4 regions of the Mesorhizobium sp. M0019 genome follow, and region 1 is predicted to be linked to each of the others. Evidence: predicted binding sites of a transcription regulator. Region 1 holds the regulator's gene; each other region holds the start of a gene.

Region 1 (4,451 bases):
ATATTGCTGGCGATAGCACGCATTTCCGGCGAGACGGCGCCGCTGCTCTTCACCGCGCTCAACAACCAGTTCTGGAGCAGCAATATCAACGCGCCGATGGCCAGCCTGCCGGTGACCATCTTCCAGTTCGCTCTCAGCCCTTACGAGGAATGGCAGCAACTGGCGTGGACCGGCGCACTCATAATCACCCTGACGGTTCTGGGCTTGAGCATCCTCGCCCGCAGCCTTACCGGACGCAGAGAGGACAGATGACACAGATGTTGTCCCCAGACATGACGATGGCCGAAACGGTCGTCGAGAAGACGAAGATCGAGGTCAAGAATCTCAACTTCTACTACGGCCAGAGCAAGGCGCTGAAGGACATCAGCCTGTCACTGCCTGAGCGCAGTGTCACGGCCTTCATCGGCCCTTCGGGGTGCGGGAAATCGACGCTGCTGCGTGTGTTCAACCGCATCTATGAGCTCTACCCAAAACAGACGGCCGAGGGCCAGGTGCTGCTCGACGGCAAGAACATTCTCGACCGGTCGCAGGATCTCAACCTCCTCAGGACCAAGATCGGCATGGTGTTCCAGAAGCCGACGCCGTTCCCGATGTCGATCTACGAGAACATCGCCTTCGGCGTCAGGCTCTACGAGAACCTCGGCAAGTCCGAGATGGACGGCCGCGTCGAACAGGCGTTGAAGCGCGCCGCGCTGTGGAGCGAGGTCAAGGACAAGCTCAACGCCAGCGGCTTGAGCCTGTCCGGCGGCCAGCAGCAGCGGCTCTGTATCGCCCGCACCGTGGCCGTGAAGCCGGAAGTCATTCTGCTCGACGAACCGGCTTCGGCCCTCGACCCGCTGTCGACTGCCAAGATCGAGGAACTGATCGACGAATTGCAAGCCGACTATACGATCGTCATCGTCACCCACAACATGCAGCAGGCGGCGCGCGTGTCGCGCCAGACCGCCTTCATGTATCTGGGTGAACTGGTCGAGTTCGACCGGACCGAGAAGATCTTCACGTCGCCCCGCGAGAAGCGCACGCAGGACTACATCACTGGCCGCTTCGGCTGAGCCGTTCCGATCATGCATATGAGGACAGGACCATGGGCGAACACACAGTCGCTTCTTTCGACGAGGATCTCGAGCAGATCAGCAAGCTGATCCGCGACATGGCCGACCTCGCCGGTTCGATGGTCGGCGGGGCGACCAAGGCCCTGTTGAATTCCGACAACGTGCTGGCGCAACGCGTCGTTTCCGACGACGCCATCATGGATGCGCGTCAACGCGAACTGGACGACCGCGCCATCACCCTGATCGCCAAACGCCAGCCGATGGCCCACGATCTTCGCCATGTGGTCGGAGCGATCCGCATGGCGGGCGACCTCGAACGCATCGGCGACCTTGCCAAGAATATCGCCAAGCGCGTGAGTGCGGTCGGCCTCAGCGCTACGCCGCGGGACCTGTCGCATTCCATCGACGCGATGGCGCAGCTGGTTCTCATCCAGGTGCAGGGTGTCATCGAGGAATATGCTGCAGGCGATGCGGCCGCGTTGGCCAAGCTGCGTGCCGCCGACGAGCGCATCGACGTCAAATACACGTCCGTGTTCCGCGAGCTGTTGACCTACATGATGGAAGATCCGCGCAACATCACCGCTTGCACGCACCTGCTGTTCTGCGCCAAGAATCTGGAGCGGATCGGCGACCATGTCACCAACATCGCCGAAAATGCGTATTATGTGCTGACCGGCGAGCAATTGCCGGTCAATCGTCCGAAGCAGGACGAAACGACAATGTCCGCACCGGTGACATGATGGGGGTGCCCAGCCGATGATCGCACCACGCATAATGGTGGTGGAGGACGAGGAGCCATTGGGTGTGCTGCTCCGCTACAATCTCGAATCCGAAGGCTACCAGGTCGAGGTGGTGACACGCGGCGACGAAGCCGAGATCCGTTTGCAGGAGAATGTGCCCGACCTTTTGGTGCTCGACTGGATGATACCAGCGGTTTCCGGCATCGAGCTCTGTCGTCGGTTGCGGGTGCGCCCCGAAACCGAGCGGCTGCCGATCATCATGCTGACCGCGCGCGGCGAGGAGAGCGACCGGGTGCGCGGGCTTTCGACCGGCGCCGACGACTATCTGGTCAAACCGTTTTCGACACCGGAATTCATGGCCAGGGTCAAGGCGCTGCTGCGGCGCGCCAAGCCGGAAGTGCTGTCCAGCGTGCTGAAGGTCGGCGACATCGTGCTCGATCGCGAATCGCACAGGGTCTATCGCAAGAAGAGCGAAATCAGGCTCGGGCCGACCGAATTCCGGCTGCTCGAGTTCATGATGCGGCATCCGGGCCGTGTCTTCTCGCGCAGCCAGTTACTCGATAATGTCTGGGGCGAGACAATCTACATCGACGAACGCACCGTCGACGTGCATGTCGGGCGGCTGCGCAAAGCCGTCAACAACGGCCGGATGCCGGATGTCATCCGCACCATCCGCGGTGCCGGCTATGCGATCAGGGAAGATTGACCCGCCTGGTCAGGCTACGTTCTTTCTGACGCTGGGCCTCATTTGCGCGCCCGGCGCGAAAATCTCCTGGTCGACGAAGCTTAGCGCCCGCATCGCGCAGCCTTCGCGGATCAGCGGCAATTCGTTCGGCTCTGTATCGAAGGAGATCGAGCCCGAATGCTGGCCGCCGGCGGTCTGGGCGATTGCCTTCCGCAAGGCCGGCTCGATCAGATCGAAGGCGGCGGCACTGGCGCCGACCATCGCGACCGGTGCCGGATCGATCAGCGCGAACAGCGAGCCGAGACCGAAACCCAGCGCTTCGCCGGCCTTGCGGTAGGCCTCGCGTTCCGGCCCATCTTTCTCGCGCGCCCGGGCCGCCAGTGCTCGCATGTCGGCGTCGCTGACGTCGGCGATCGGTTCGCTTTCTTCGCTCATCTGCCTGGCGTTGCGCCAGATGGCGTAGTTGCCGGCATAGGCCTCGATGCAGCCGCGCCGCCCGCAACGGCAGAGCGCGCCGCCCGGACGATGGATCATGTGGCCAAATTCGCCACCCGAGGAATGCGTCCCGGTGAACAGTTCGCCCTTCAGCACCAGCCCCATGCCGATGCCATGCGAAAGCAGGATGGCGATGAAGTCGTCGCGATAGCGATCCGGATTGCGCCAGCGCAAAGCCACCGCCATCATGTTGCAGTCGTTCTCCACCGTTGCCGGGATGCCGAATTCGTCCTCCAGCATGTCGGCAAAGGCGATGTCGGTCTGCGGCGTGATCGGCGACCACAGCATGGCGCGTGCAGGGGAGTCGGTAATGCCCTGAATCGCCAGGGCGATGCGGGCGACACTGCGGACGTCAAGGTCTGGATCCTGCAGCCGGCGCCGGACGATGGCCATGCATTCACGGATCAGCTCGTCGCGCGGCATGGTCAGCGTGTCCAGTCGGCGCTGTTCCTCGGCGACCACCTGTCCCGTATAGTCGATAATGGCGGCCGACAGGAAATTCAGCGACAACACCACGGTCAGCACCGCCGCCGCTTCCGGGTTGAGGGCGAGGCCGACCTGCGGACGACCGCGTTTCAACGAAACGGGCTCACTTGCCTTGCTCTCGGCGAGGATGCCTTCCCGTATCAGGTCGGAAGAGATCGCCGATATGGTCGAATGACTGAGGCCGGTAGTAGCTGCGATCTCAGTACGCGATGGCTGGCCGGCCCGGCGCACCGCCGAGATCACCATCGCCCGGTTGCGCCGGCGCAAATCGTCATGGCGGATTCCGACCGACATTGTTTTGCTTTCCTCCCGGTTGCCGCGGCCGCTCATGAACCGGAAGCCGTCGGTAATGTCCGACAAATAGTGTCGGACGCAGGCAAATAGTGTCAGATGCAGGTGGCGCTGTCATCGTTTATTCCGACGCTCGAAAAAACCCGCAGAGTCATCAAAATCCATCAGAATCGATGTTGACAGCAGCCGGAGATCGGGCCAGTATTTTTTCGAGGCTCGAAAAAATTAGAGCTTCTAAGCTGGTCTTTGAGCCAATTGGTCACGCCGTACGCGGCGCAGGGAGGATATGATGAAGAAATTCACGACCGCCATTCTGGCGGGTGTCGCCATGACGCTGGCGCTGGCGTCGGTGGCGCAGGCTAAAGACAAGGTCATCGGCGTTTCGTGGTCGAACTTCCAGGAAGAGCGCTGGAAGACCGACGAGGCCGCAATGAAGGCGGCCATTGAGGCCGCAGGCGACAAGTATATTTCCGCCGACGCACAGTCCAACCCCGGCAAGCAGCTCACCGACGTCGAGAGCCTGATCTCGCAGGGCGCCAGCGCACTGATCATCCTGGCGCAGGACGCCTCGGCCATCGGGCCGGCCGTGCAGAAGGCACTGGACGAAGGCATCCCGGTCGTCGGCTATGACCGGCTGATCGAGAACAAGGACGTGTTCTATCTGACCTTCGACAACAAGGAAGTCGGCCGCATGCAGGCCCG
Region 2 (4,451 bases), on a different contig from region 1:
ATCGACATGGCCGGCAAATCGCCGAACAATGGCGCCAATTTCCCCTTGGTCGGCGGCAAGCGCGTCAACCATATGGACCTGTTCAAGCAATTGGGCGTCGAATGGAGAGGCTGCGTCGAAGCGCGGCCCGGAACCAACAATGTTTCCGACATTTCGCCCGACCAAAACAAACCGGACACCCTGTTCGTACCCTATTTCGCGCCGGACGATCCAGGTAACGCTAAAAATCCAACCAGCTCCTACGGCAATTCAGCGACCGGCTACAACAATTCCTATCTCGACGATACCGTTGTCACCGTGCTTCCCGGCCTCACCAGCGACATGGCGAAGTACAGTGTTTCGACGATGAAGCTGATCAACGACAAGAGAGGCCCACTGACTATCGGCCCAAACCGGGCCTGTCCGACGCCGATAGTGCCGCTGACCGATGATTTCGACAAATTGCGGAAGGCCGTCGGTGAGATGATCGAATGGAACGGCTCGGGGACCAATGTTTCGGAAGGCTTGTCATGGGGGATGCGGGTGCTCTCGCCGGAACCGCCTTACAGCGACGGCGCGCCGTTCAGGGCGTCAGGCACGACCAAAACGGTGCTGCTGCTCACCGACGGCGAGAATGTTGTCTATGGCGCGAAGGATACGCCACAGAAGTCGGACTATGGCTCCTACGGATTCCTGGCCTCGGGTCGGTTTGGATCCAGCGACCAGACCGCGGCTGCGCGCAATGTCGACGATTGGACAACCAATGTATGCAACACATTGAAGAAGCAGGACGTGCAGATATTCACAGTGCTGCTGCAGGCCGACACCGCAGCCAATCGCAAGCTTTACGAGGCCTGCGCATCGTCGCCGTCGGATTATTACCCGACCAACGACGTCAGTCAGCTCGAAAGCGTCTTCCTGAAAATCGGAAGCTCGATTTCGCAGCTGCACTTGACGAACTGAACGACGTCGGCCGCTCTCCCGCCGCCGCTGCTCAACTCGTGTGTGCAGCCACTTTGCCTGTGGTTTCGGGGAAGAAATCGGGCGCCGCATGGCGCTTGCCGAACATCATGTCGTATTGCAGCAGACGGAAGTCGCGGATTGCCGGATCGATCTCTTTCTGACGCGACCAATCGGGGGTGGCGTCGCCCCCCGGTGCCAAAAGCAAATTGCGGTCGATAACGCGGTAGCGCTCTCGCAACTGTCCGAGGAAGCCGGTGTAATAGGGATGGCTGATGCCGGCTGTCTTCAGGATATGGTAGGGCAGGAAGGACGGGCTGACGGCGCCCAGATCCTCGGCCGGGCCGCTGCGATTCGACCAGACGATCAGCGGCGTCTGGTGGTGCAGCAGCATCTGGTCGGCCGCCTCCTTGCGCGGCGCAACATTGTCCTTCAGGAAGCCGGTCTCGACGTAGACCGGCCCAAGTGGCGGCAGATGGTCGCCGAAGAACGCGATGACGGTCGGCCGCTCGCGTTTCTTCGCCCATTCGATCAGCCGCTCGAGGCCGCGGTCCGCGTCGGAAGAGCCTTCGGCATAGCTCAACAGCGATTCACGCGCCCATTGGCTGATCGGCGCCTGCACCTTGTGGGTCGGATTGTTATAGCGATACGGCTCATACGGCCCGTGGTTCTGCAAGCTGACGGCGAAAAAGAAGACCGGCTCGGCGCTGGTATCGGCTTCGTGGATGATCTCGTCGGTCATCGCGGCGTCCGACGCGAGCGGTCCGCGCTTCTGCATGGGCGGCAACGTCTCCTCGGACTTGAAGTCGTTGAAGCCGAAATCGGCATAGACGGCCCCCCGGTTCCAGAACCAGTTAGTGCCGGGATGGATAGCGCGCGCCCGGTAGCCTTGACTTTTCAGGAAGGTCGCCAGCGAGGGAGTCGGTGTCCGCACATATTGCTGGTAGGGAATGCTGCCCGCCGGCAGGAAGGCGTTGGAAAAGCCGGTCAGGGCCTCGAACTCGATGTTGGCCGTCATGCCGCCGAACTCGGGCGAGAACATGTAACCCGTGCGCAGTGCCCGCACATTGGGGATAGGGTCGGGCGTGATGGTGACGCCGGGTAGCTTGGTCGGATCCCAGAAGGATTCGCTCATGACGACGATGATGTCGGGCTTCTCGGCGGGTACCGAAGCCGTCACCTGCGGTTTGCCGATCGCTTCGATCGCCTTGCCGGAATAGCCGGGCGGCGCCGAGACATGCGCCATCGGGACGTTCAGCGCGAAGGCGAGCGCAAAACCGTTCGAGGCATAGTTTTCCTTCTGGTCCCACATGATCGGGATGATCTGCAGCCGGTCGCGTGTCCACGAGAAAGTGGCATAGTCCATGATGGAGACGAAGAAGGCGATCAGCGGCACCGTCAGCGTCAGCCGGGCAAGGCGGCCCTTGTGGCTGAGTGCCGGAACGCGGCGGCGCCATAGCCGCCAGCCATAGACGAGCAGCGACAGCCCGCCGACGATGCCGATCGCCAGGGCAATGGCGGTTCCCGGGCGATCGCGTACCAGAAGCGGCATCAGTGCCACGATCTGCCGGGAATAGAGGAAATCGGTCGGATAGAGCGGATCGCCGAGGTACAGCGACTTCTGGTGGCCGACGAACGCCAGCGACAATGTCAGCGGCGCGACGATCATCAGGCTCTGATGACTGCGGCCGAGCACGGCGTCGAGGCCGATGAGGATCAGCGCAAAAATGATGATCGTGGTCCAGCCGGGTTTGAAAGGCTGCAGAAAGAAATCAATGGTGCCGGCAAAGTTGCCGCGCACGATCAGTTCGATGGCAAACACAAGGATGGCCGCAGCCAGCAAGCTGATAAGGCCATAGCGGATGACAGGCCATTTGCGCGCCGGCAGATAGCCGGTCGACGGATCGCCTTCAAGAAACTGGGGCGCCGCCTCGGCTGCGCTCTGCTTGGTCTTTGCCACTTCAATAGTTCCCCGCCCCGCAACAAAAGCGTCACTCGATTGTCATCGAACTGTCACGCAAAGCTTAGCGCCTGCGGCGGAAATAAGAAGAGCCAGCAAACAAATCGTGAGCGGTTTTCATCATGAGTGATCGCCAAAAAGCCTGCCGAAACAGGCACTCGGCCGATATTACGCGATCAAGGTTGGACTTGACTTGGCCGCACGCCTTGCGTCACAGGCAACGTGAACCAGCAGCTGGGAGCCGCCGATGGCCATCGCATTCACCTTTCCAGGGCAGGGCAGCCAGGCTGTCGGCATGGGCAAGGACCTCGCCGATACCTTTGTGGAATCGCGGCGGATCTTCGAGGAAGTTGACGACGCGCTCGGCGAAAACCTATCGAAGCTGATCTGGGAAGGCCCGGAAGAGACGCTGACGCTGACCGCCAATGCCCAGCCGGCGCTGATGGCGGTGTCGCTTGCCGCAATCCGGGCGCTGGAGGCGCGCGGCTTCTCCCTGAACGGCAAGGTCACCTATGTCGCCGGCCACTCGCTCGGCGAATATTCGGCACTTGCGGCTGCAGGTTTCGTTTCGGTCGCCGACGCCGCCCGGCTGTTGCGCATCCGCGGCAATGCCATGCAGGCGGCTGTGCCGGCCGGCGAGGGCGCCATGGCGGCGATCATCGGGCTGGAACAGGCCGACGTCGAAGCCGCTTGCGCAGAGGCCGCCCAGGGCGCCGCCAAAGATCCCGCACAAGCCTTGGTTTGCCAGATCGCCAATGACAATGGCGGCGGCCAGCTGGTGATCTCCGGCGCCAGGCCAGCGGTCGAACTGGCGGCGAGGCTATGCACGGAGAAGGGCGCCAAGCGGGCACTGATGCTGCAGGTCTCGGCGCCCTTCCATTCGGCATTGATGAAGCCTGCGGCCGAGATCATGCGGGAGGCGCTGGCCGCCGTGACGAAGAGTGCGCCGGTCGTGCCGCTGGTCTCCAATGTTACGGTGACCCCGACGAGCGATCCCGACGAGATCGCCCGCCGACTCGTCGAACAGGTGATCGGGCGCGTGCGCTGGCGCGAAACGGTGGAGTGGTTCGGCAGCAACGGCGTTGCGACGCTTTACGAAGTGGGCGCCGGCAAGGTGCTGTCGGGGCTGGCCCGCCGCATCAACCGCGATATTGCCACCACTGCCATCGGATCCGCGGCGGATGTCGAGGCGGCGCTGGCGGCGCTTGCATAATCAACTGGCGATTTGACCCCGCTCCATGCGAAGGGTGTTCGCTCAGATCAGGAGGCAAGAATGTTCGAATTGACCGGCCGAAAGGCGCTCGTCACCGGCGCATCGGGAGGTATCGGCGAGGCGATCGCCCGCGTGCTGCACGGCCAGGGCGCCATCGTCGGCCTGCATGGCACACGTATCGAGAAACTGGAGGCGCTGGCCGCTGAACTGGGCGACCGGGTCAAGCTTTTCCCGGCCAATCTTTCCAACCGCGACGACGTCAAGGCGCTCGGCCAGAAGGCGGAGGCCGACCTCGAAGGCGTCGACATCCTCGTCAACAATGCCGGCATCACCAAGGAC
Region 3 (4,451 bases), on a different contig from region 1:
TTGCTTGCCGCGATATTCGGGATGGGCACGCCAGCCGATATCGGCGAGCAGGCAGGCGGCGTGGCGGTAGCGCGCCTCGTCCCTGGTTTCGTCGATGCCGAAGGCAGCGAAGGCCTTGCCGGTCCACTCGACAAGCTCATGCGCGTGGTCGACCGAGCGCGAGCGCAGGCGGGCAAGCTCTTCCGCCGCCGAGATCAGCGGATCGGCTTTCTGCTCGGCCTTGTCGAGCAGCGAATAGAGAAAGCCCTCGCGCACGCCCAGCGCCGACACGATGATCTTCGACGGCTGCATCGCCGCCATGATCTCCTGCAGCACGATGGCGCCATAGGGCAGCAGCGAGCGGCGGTTCTTGGAGATGCCCTCGATGCCTTTGACCTTGTCGATCTCGGCTTTGGCGACCTGCCGGAGGAAGTTCGCGGCGCTTTCGATGCCGATCTCGTAATGGTGCATGACGCCGAGCGGGTAGTTGGTCATTTCCATGTGCAGCCGGGCGAGGTTTCGCCAGGTGCCGCCGACCGTGTAGAACGCCCTGCCCTGCCCGCCCTTCAGCAATTTCGCCCGCGCCAGTTGCTCGCGCGTGATCCTTGCCGCCTGGGTCAGCGAGTTCTTCGCCATGTCCTGCAGGCGCAGGCCGCCCAACGGCAGCGTGATGCCGTCACCGATCGTCTCACCGTCAATATCGATCAGCTCGAGGCTGCCGCCGCCAAGATCGCCGGCGATGCCGTTGGCCGGATGGAAACCGGAAATGACGCCGAGCGCCGAATAATGGGCTTCCTCGCGGCCGCTCAGCACCTGGATCTCGGTCTTGAGCACATCCTCGGCGCGGTGGATGAAGTCGGGGCCGTTGACGGCCTCGCGAGCGGCGGCGGTCGCCAGCACATACATGCGCTCGGCGCCGGCCTGGTCGGAGAGCGCGCGGAAGCGGCGGAACTCTTCCATCGAGCGCGTCACCGCCTCGGGATCGAGTTTTCCGGTCGAAACGATGCCGCGGCCGAGGCCGGCCAGCATCTTTTCGTTGAACAGCAAGGTCGGCGAGCGCGCCAGCCCTTCATAGATAACAAGACGGATCGAGTTCGATCCGATATCGATGATGGACAGCGGTCGGCGGTCCTGAAGCCGGCCCTGGGACGCTGAAATCATCAGCCCGTCGCTGCGTTCTGTTTCTTGCGGCGTTTGAACTGCGCGATGCGCTTGGGCGCATGCGACTTCAACGCATCGCCCCGTCCGGACAGGCTCGGATTGGTCATGAAATATTCCTGCGCGTTGAACGGTTCCTCGCCCTCCTCCAGCACAACGCGCCGGGAGGTTCCGTCAGCCAATACGTCGAAACTTTGCTGGTTGTCCATGATGTTGCCGAGCATGATCTGGCCGAGCACCTGTTCGTGCACAGTTGGATTGGTGATCGGCACCATGGTCTCGACACGGCGGTCGAGATTGCGCGGCATCAAATCGGCCGAGGAGATGTAGACGATCGCCCCGTCCGATGGCAGGCCGTGGCCGTTGCCGAAGCAGTAGATGCGGCTGTGCTCGAGGAAACGGCCGACGATCGACTTCACCCTAATGTTCTCCGATAGGCCGGGCACCTGCGGTCTCAGGCAGCAGATGCCGCGCACGACGAGATCGATCTCGACGCCGGCGCGGCTGGCATCATAGAGGGCATCGATGATGATCGGGTCGACCAAGGCGTTCATCTTCATCCAGATGCGGGCGGGCCTGCCCTCCAGCGCGTGACTGATCTCGTCCGAAATGTGCTTGAGGATGCGGTCGCGCAGCGTGAACGGCGATATGGCCAGCCGCATCTGCTCGGCCGGCTCGGCATAGCCGGTGATGAAGTTGAACAGCTGGGCGACATCTCGCGCGATCGTCGGGGCCGTGGTGAAGAAGGACAGGTCGGTGTAGATGCGCGCGGTGACCGGGTGGTAGTTGCCGGTGCCGAGATGCACGTAATTGCGCAGCCTGCCATCCTCGCGGCGCACGACCAGCGACATTTTCGAATGGGTCTTCAGTTCGAGGAAGCCGAAGACGACCTGGACGCCGGCGCGCTCGAGGTCGCGGGCCCAGCGGATGTTGGCCTCCTCGTCGAAGCGCGCCTTGAGCTCGACCAGCGCGGTCACCGACTTGCCGGCCTCGGCGGCGTCGACCAGAGCGCGCACGATCGGGCTGTCGTTGGAGGTGCGATAGAGCGTCTGCTTGATCGCCACCACTTCCGGATCGGCCATTGCCTGGCGCAGGAACTGCACCACGACGTCGAAGGATTCGTAGGGGTGGTGGACGATGATGTCCTTCTCGCGGATCGCCGCAAAACAATCGCCGCCATGCTCGCGGATGCGCTCGGGGAAGCGCGGATTGTAGGGCGTGAACTTCAGATCGTCGCGGGCGACGGCGACGATCTCCGAGATCTGGCTGAGCGCCAGCGGACCGGTGAGCACGCTGATGCGGCTTGCCGAAACGCCAAGCTCGCCAGCGACGAAGTCGCGCAGTTCGGGCGGCATCAGCCGGTCGAATTCGATCCGGATAACGGAGCCGCGGCGGCGGCGCTTCAGCGCCGTCTCGAACAGGCGCACCAGATCCTCTGATTCTTCCTCGACCTCGATATCGCTATCGCGGATGATGCGGAACGTGCCGGAGCCCTTGACCTCATAGCCTGGGAACAGCTTGCCGATATAAAGACCGACCGCCTCCTCGAGCGGGATGAAGCGGACATGGCGCTTGCGATCCGGCAAACGGATGAAGCGCCTCAGCGCCACCGGCAGGCGCAAAAGCGCGCTCATTTCCTCGCCGTTCTTACGGTGGCGCAATTGCAATGCCATCGAGAAACCGAGATTGGGAATGAACGGGAACGGATGCGCCGGGTCGATCGACAGCGGCGTCAGCACCGGAAATACCTGCTCCTGGAAATGGTCCTCGAGCCAGATCTTCTCGTCCTTGCTCAGCGCATCGCGGGTGATGCTCTCGATGCCTTCCTTGTCGAGCAGCAGCATCAGCGCCGAAAGGCTTTTCTGCTGGTCCTCCTGCAGGCGCTCGACCTCGCGCAGCAATTGTTCAAGCTGCTGCTCGGGCGTGCGTCCGTCCGGGCTCTTCAGCACGATGCCCTCGCGCACCTGGCCGGCAAGACCCGCAACGCGGACCATGAAGAACTCGTCGAGGTTGGCGGCCGATATCGACAGGAAGCGAACACGCTCGAGCAGCGGATGATTGGCGTTCAGCGACTCTTCGAGCACGCGCCGGTTGAATTGCAGCCAGGAAAACTCGCGGTTGACGAAGCGGTCGGGATTGCCGCCTTCGCGGCTCGCCGCCTCGACGGTGATGAATTCGTTCTGCACCGGCTTCAGTTCGTTCATGGTTTCCGCTCTTCCCACACCGTTCGACGACCATAGCCTTAACCGGCTTAACTTATCCTCTGACAGGCTTTTGCGACAGTTTCATTTCATCGATCTTGCAAAGAGACGGGTTATGATCCAGATGCAATCGACAAGATCAGGAGACGACGATGGCAGGCGGTTCCATTCCCCATTTCCAGAACGATGCGGGCTATCCGGCAATCGACATCGGCGTCAAGGAATTCATGTGCACCGGCGCCAATCCGCCTTTCGACCACCCGCATGTATTTCTCGACATGGGCGACGACAATGAAAAAGTCTGCCCCTATTGCTCGACGCTCTATCGCTATTCGCCGAAGCTGAAGGCGTTGGAAACGCAGCCGCCGGGCTGCCTCTATCTCGACCAGGCCGCCTGATTCTTTCGCGACAAGCCTGATGCAGGAAACGCAGTCCCGGCAGGTGGTCATCGCCGGGGCGGGCGTCGCCGGGCTGACCGCGGCACTGGCCTTCGCCGAGCGCGGCTATCGGATAAAACTGTTCGAACAGGCGCAGCACCTCGAGGCTGCCGGCGCCGGTATCCAGCTTTCGCCCAACGCGACGCGCATCCTACGGCAGCTCGGCGTACTCGATCGGCTGCTGGCTACGGCGGTGCGGCCGGAGGCGGTCGTGCTCAAGGATGCCGCCACGCTGCGCAAGCTGGCGCGCGTACCGCTTGGCCAGGCGGCCGAAACGCGCTGGGGAGCGCCCTATCTCGTTGCCCACCGCGCGGATCTGCAGTCAGCGCTGATGCAGCGAGTTTCGGAGCAGCCCGGTATCGATCTGATCGCCGGCGCGCGGGTGACCGACATCGCAGCCGGATCGAAAGGTGTTACCGTCACTGCATCGGCTGATGGCGACACGGTCGAGGCTGGCTGTCTTTTGATCGGCGCCGATGGCGTCTGGTCGTCGGTGCGAGAAACGATTGCCCGCAACGCAGCCGATTTCCGGAGAAGCCGGTTTTCGGGCGAGCTTGCCTGGCGCGCCACGGTGGCCGCCGACAGCCCCGCTGGACAAACCTTTGCGGCGATCGGTGCGCCCGATTGTGTTACTGCATTCCTCTATTCCGGCTTCCATATGGTCGCCTATCCGGTC
Region 4 (4,451 bases), on a different contig from region 1:
CGCGCGCCTGGACGATCGCCAATGCCGCCAGTTCCCTGTCGTAGAGCGAACCTTCGCTCATCACCCGGTCGACGCCGAGCGCCAGCTGCTCGACGATCTGGTCTAGACGAAGTGCCGGCACCGAACGGTCGCCGCGCCGGCGGTCGGCGAGCAATTTGTGAGCATTTCGAATGGCCGTCTCGCCACCCTTTACCGCCACATACATGCTACGCCTCCATGATCTTGATGCGCGTCGTGCGCGGCAGGCAGGCAATTGCGTCGAACGTGGCGAGGATGATATCGACGCCACGCGGAAAACGCTGGTTGTTCTGCTTCCATTGCTCGACGAAATGGCGCGGCATTTGCGCCGGCGCGATCGTCGCCGTCTTCTCGATGCCCGGGCCTTCGAGCAGCAGCGCAGCGCCGGAGACGAGATCGCCGACCTCGAGGATCAGCGTCGTGGAGCGATCGGGATAATCCTGGGTGCCTTGCGAAAACCCGTCGAGCGCCATCATCTCGGCCGGCGTGGCGATCAGCGCGAAATGCGCGTCGGCCGGGGTGTTGGCCAGCGGCGCGCCGGTATGGAAGCCAAGCCAGGATTTCACTGCCGCCGACCCCTGCAAAGCCGGGTCGAGCCAGAGCGGCGTGTCGTTGTCGCACAGCGTCAGCGCAACGGCGCCGGCGGTGGCCGACAGCGGCACCGGGGGGTGGGCAAGGGCCGGCAAGGGCTGGACGCTGCCCGGCCGCGCCATCGCGTCCATCACGGCACGGAATACGGTCTGGGCATTGAATACCGGATCGGCGAAGCCGCCTTCAATGGATTGAGTGGCGATATCCATCAGTCTTCTCCGCGCACCATGGTGAAGAAATCGACCTTGGTCGCCGCCGTCTCGGCGCGGAGCTGTTCACGCGCCTTGGCCAGTGCCGCCTGCAAGGGCGCAACGATCCTGGTCTCGACCTCATTGCGGTGGGCCGGGTCCTGCCACAGCGCATCGGCGATTGCCGCCAGCCTTGCCTTCTGCTTGTCGCGGCCGAGCGCGTAGCAGTGGCCGACATGGCCGGACGCAAGCCGCACCGTGGCACGGGTGACCGTCGCCTCGCCGACATTGAAGGGCGCGCCGCCGCCGCCGATGCGGCCGCGTACCGTAACCAGGCCGGTTTCGGGGCCACGCAGAAGTTCCGCTTCGCAAGGCAGGCCGGCTTCGTCCCAGAGGCGGACGATATCGTCGCCGGTCGATTGCGCCAGCGTTGCCATCACGGCCTTGCGCTCAGCCTGATCGCGCGCTTCCTGTCCTCGCATGGTTAACATTCCCTTGCATCGAAAATTTGTCTATTGATATAGACAATTATACAAATTATACCTATTATCTAATGCGTGTCTATGACGGGTGCATGACACGGGCCAAAAGATCGGCGCAAGGAATTGGGGCGGGAGATGATCGGACAAGCCAACAGCATCGAGCGGCGCAGCGGTGTCGCGCTGTGGCGGCAGATCGCCGATCAGATCCTGCATTCGATTGCCGTCGGCGATTTTCCCGAAAATGCGGCGCTGCCGCCGGAGATCGCGTTGGCCGGACGCCATGGCGTCAACCGCCACACGGTGCGCAGCGCTATCGCAGCGCTGGTGCAGGAGGGTGTGCTCAGGGCGGAGCAGGGGCGCGGCACCTTCGTGCTGTCGCGCAAGCGGCTGTCTTATCCGATCGGCGCCCGCACCCGCTTTTCCGAGGGATTGCAAGGACAGGCGTCCGAGCGGCATATCACCTTGCTCGCGTCATCGATCGAGCCGGCCAACCGTCGTGTCGCAGAGGGCTTAGGCCTTGCGACGGGGGCCGATGTGATACGCCTGGAAACGCGCGGCGAAGCCGATGGAATGCCGGTGTCCCGCGCGGCCGGCTGGTTCGATGCCAGGCGCTTTGCCGGCATCGATGCCGCCATGGCGGAAACCGGTTCGATCACCGCATCGCTGGCACGTTTCGGCATCGACGACTATCTCAGGCAATCTACCGTGCTGTCGGCGCGCCATGCCGATGCCGCCGACCTTGCGGACCTCGAGCTGCAGCCCGGCGCCATCGTGCTGGTGACGGTCGCCGTCAACGTCACGCCCGACGGTCAGCCGATACAGTTTTCGGAGTCGCGCTTCCCGGCCGAGCGGATCGAGCTCAAATTGTCGGCGCTCTGAGATGCGGCAGCCCTGGCATCATCCGACTTGAATGACGGCCTTGATCAGGCCGGACTTCTCATGCGCCCAGCGGGCGAGGTCGTGCGGCGTCTCGCCAAGCGTGGTGCGGTGGGTGACCAGCTTTGCCAGCGGCAGCGCGCCGTTGCGGATCGAGGCGGCGACATGGTCGAAATCGGCACGCAGGGCGTTGCGGCTGCCGATCACCATCATCTCGCGCTTGTGGAATTCGGGATCGGAAAAGGCGATGTCGTCCTTGACGACGCTGACCAGGACCAGCGCCCCGCCGTGCGCGACATGGGCGAAGGCCGACTGCACCGACCGGGTGTTGCCGGTGGCATCGAAAACCACGTCGAAGCCGTCGCCGCCGGTTGCTTCCCGCACCAGGTCGGCAGCGCCCCGCGAGCCGTCGAGGGTCGCGAAGCCGAGTTCGCTTTCGGCGAAACCCAGCCTCTCCGCACTCATGTCGAGCAGCGTCACGTCTAGCCCGGCGATGCGGGCGAACAGCGCCGTGCCGAGCCCGATCGGGCCTGCACCGATGACCAGTGTGCGCGCACCTGGATCAGCGAGCGAGCGCCGCACGGCATGGGCGCCGATCGCCAGGAATTCGACGGCGGCGGCATCGGCCAGCGACAGGCCGTTTGCCGGATAAAGATTTTGCGCCGGCACCAGGATCTGCTCGCACATGGCGCCGTCGCGGTGGACGCCGAGCACCTCGATCCTGACGCAGCAATTCGGCTTGCCTTGCCGGCAGGCGATGCATTTGCCGCAGGCGAGATAGGGATTGACGACCACCGCTTCGCCGACGGCGAGATCGACGTCCTCGCCAACCTCGATCACGGTGCCGGAAACCTCGTGGCCCATGATGCGGGGATAGGCGAGGAACGGGTGCTTGCCTTCGAAGATGTGATAGTCGGTGCCGCAGATGCCGACATGGCTGACGGCGACCAGCGCCCAGCCGGCGGGGGGCGCGCCGGGCTCCGGGCGGTCTTCGAGGACAAGTTCGCCGGGCGAGCGGCAGACGACGGCTTTCATGCTTCAATCCAGTCGGTTCATGGCACCGCCGGTCCTGCTGTCGCGAGGCCGGCGGTTGTTGGGAGGCGGTCTATTTGCCGCGGCGGCGCAGCCCGTCGAAATAGACGATGACGATGATCAGCACGCCGGTGATGATGCGCTGCCAGAAGGCGTTGACGTTGAGCAGATTGGCGCCGTTGTTGATGGTGGCAAGGATGAAGGCGCCGAGCAGCGGCCCGTGCACTGAGCCGACAGCGCCGAACAGCGAGGTGCCGCCGATCACCGAGGAGGCGATCGCCTGCAATTCCCAGCCCTCGGCCTGCGTCGGATTGCCGATGCCGATGCGCGAGGCAAGCAGCACGCCGACGAAGGCCGCACACAGGCCCGACAGCGTGTAGGCCATGTAGATGGTGCGCTGGACGTTGACGCCTGACAGGCGCGACGCCTCGGCGTTGGAGCCGACCGAGAACAGATAGCGGCCCCAGCGGCTGTGGTGCAGGAAGATGTAGGCTGGGATGCCGACCAGGATCACCATCCAGAACAGATTGGGGACGCCGGCGAAGGAACTGCGCGAGAACGTCTGGAAGGCGTCGTTGTTGATCGAGATCGAGTTGCCATTGGTCATCAACAGACCGATGCCGCGCAGCGAGGTCAGCGTTGCCAGGGTGATGATGAAGGGCGGCAGGCCCATCTTGACGATGCCGAACCCATGGAACATGCCGATGGCGACGCCGACCAGCAAGGTGATCAGGATGGCGAGGAAAACCGGTGTGCCGGCGTTGATCAGCATCGCGACGATGACGGTGGCGAAGCCGACCACGGCGCCGACGGAAAGGTCGATGCCGCCGGTGATGATGACGAAGGTCTGGCCGACCGCCAGGATGGCGATCATCGACCCTTGCCGCAACAGGTTGGAGATGTTGTTGGCGGAGGCGAAGCTCGGCGTCGCCACCGACAGGATGATCCATAAAAGAACCAGCAGCGCCAGCAGTGTCAGCCCGAACAGGGCGTTGTAGTTGCGTTTCGGCCTTTCGGCAGCGATCGCCTCGGTGCTCATATCCGTCCTCCCGGTTTTTCTTGTTTCTCGGCCAGCGCCTGGGTGAGGATCTCCTCGTGGTCAGCGGTACGAAAGCCGTGCGTGGCCACCAGCTTGCCGCGCCGGAACACGTGCAGCGTGTCCGCGAGTTCATAGACCTCGGGCAGGTAGGACGAGATCAGGATGATGCCGGCTCCCTTGGACAACAGCGCGCCGAACAGCCGGTAGATCTCGGCCTTGGTGCCG

What was found. Region 1 encodes PhoB, which activates phosphate uptake and scavenging genes when phosphate is short. Its sites were predicted from a motif close to TGTCATNNANCTGTCAT; they were not measured.
Region 2: the regulator PhoB is predicted to act here: its motif matches at 2,940-2,956, upstream of NKK47_RS29445 (LTA synthase family protein).
Region 3: the regulator PhoB is predicted to act here: its motif matches at 3,414-3,430, upstream of NKK47_RS22455 (RNA degradosome polyphosphate kinase).
Region 4: the regulator PhoB is predicted to act here: its motif matches at 1,361-1,377, upstream of phnF (phosphonate metabolism transcriptional regulator PhnF).

Annotation. Positions count from the first base shown of each region.
Region 1 is NZ_JAMYVK010000001.1:331,066-335,516, forward strand. It holds gene pstA (phosphate ABC transporter permease PstA) at 1-252, shown strand, start outside; gene pstB (phosphate ABC transporter ATP-binding protein PstB) at 249-1,052, shown strand; gene phoU (phosphate signaling complex protein PhoU) at 1,085-1,792, shown strand; gene phoB (phosphate regulon transcriptional regulator PhoB) at 1,809-2,498, shown strand; gene NKK47_RS01665 (ROK family protein) at 2,508-3,752, opposite strand; gene xylF (D-xylose ABC transporter substrate-binding protein) at 4,039-4,451, shown strand, end outside.
Region 2 is NZ_JAMYVK010000057.1:15,386-19,836, forward strand. It holds gene NKK47_RS29440 (pilus assembly protein TadG-related protein) at 1-942, shown strand, start outside; gene NKK47_RS29445 (LTA synthase family protein) at 974-2,899, opposite strand; gene fabD (ACP S-malonyltransferase) at 3,147-4,112, shown strand; gene fabG (3-oxoacyl-[acyl-carrier-protein] reductase) at 4,173-4,451, shown strand, end outside.
Region 3 is NZ_JAMYVK010000033.1:19,654-24,104, forward strand. It holds gene ppx (exopolyphosphatase) at 1-1,140, opposite strand, end outside; gene NKK47_RS22455 (RNA degradosome polyphosphate kinase) at 1,140-3,341, opposite strand; gene NKK47_RS22460 (zinc-finger domain-containing protein) at 3,491-3,736, shown strand; gene NKK47_RS22465 (FAD-dependent monooxygenase) at 3,756-4,451, shown strand, end outside.
Region 4 is NZ_JAMYVK010000017.1:41,140-45,590, forward strand. It holds gene NKK47_RS14590 (carbon-phosphorus lyase complex subunit) at 1-205, opposite strand, end outside; gene phnH (phosphonate C-P lyase system protein PhnH) at 207-818, opposite strand; gene phnG (phosphonate C-P lyase system protein PhnG) at 818-1,279, opposite strand; gene phnF (phosphonate metabolism transcriptional regulator PhnF) at 1,415-2,158, shown strand; gene NKK47_RS14610 (zinc-binding alcohol dehydrogenase family protein) at 2,177-3,190, opposite strand; gene NKK47_RS14615 (ABC transporter permease) at 3,261-4,226, opposite strand; gene NKK47_RS14620 (sugar ABC transporter ATP-binding protein) at 4,223-4,451, opposite strand, start outside.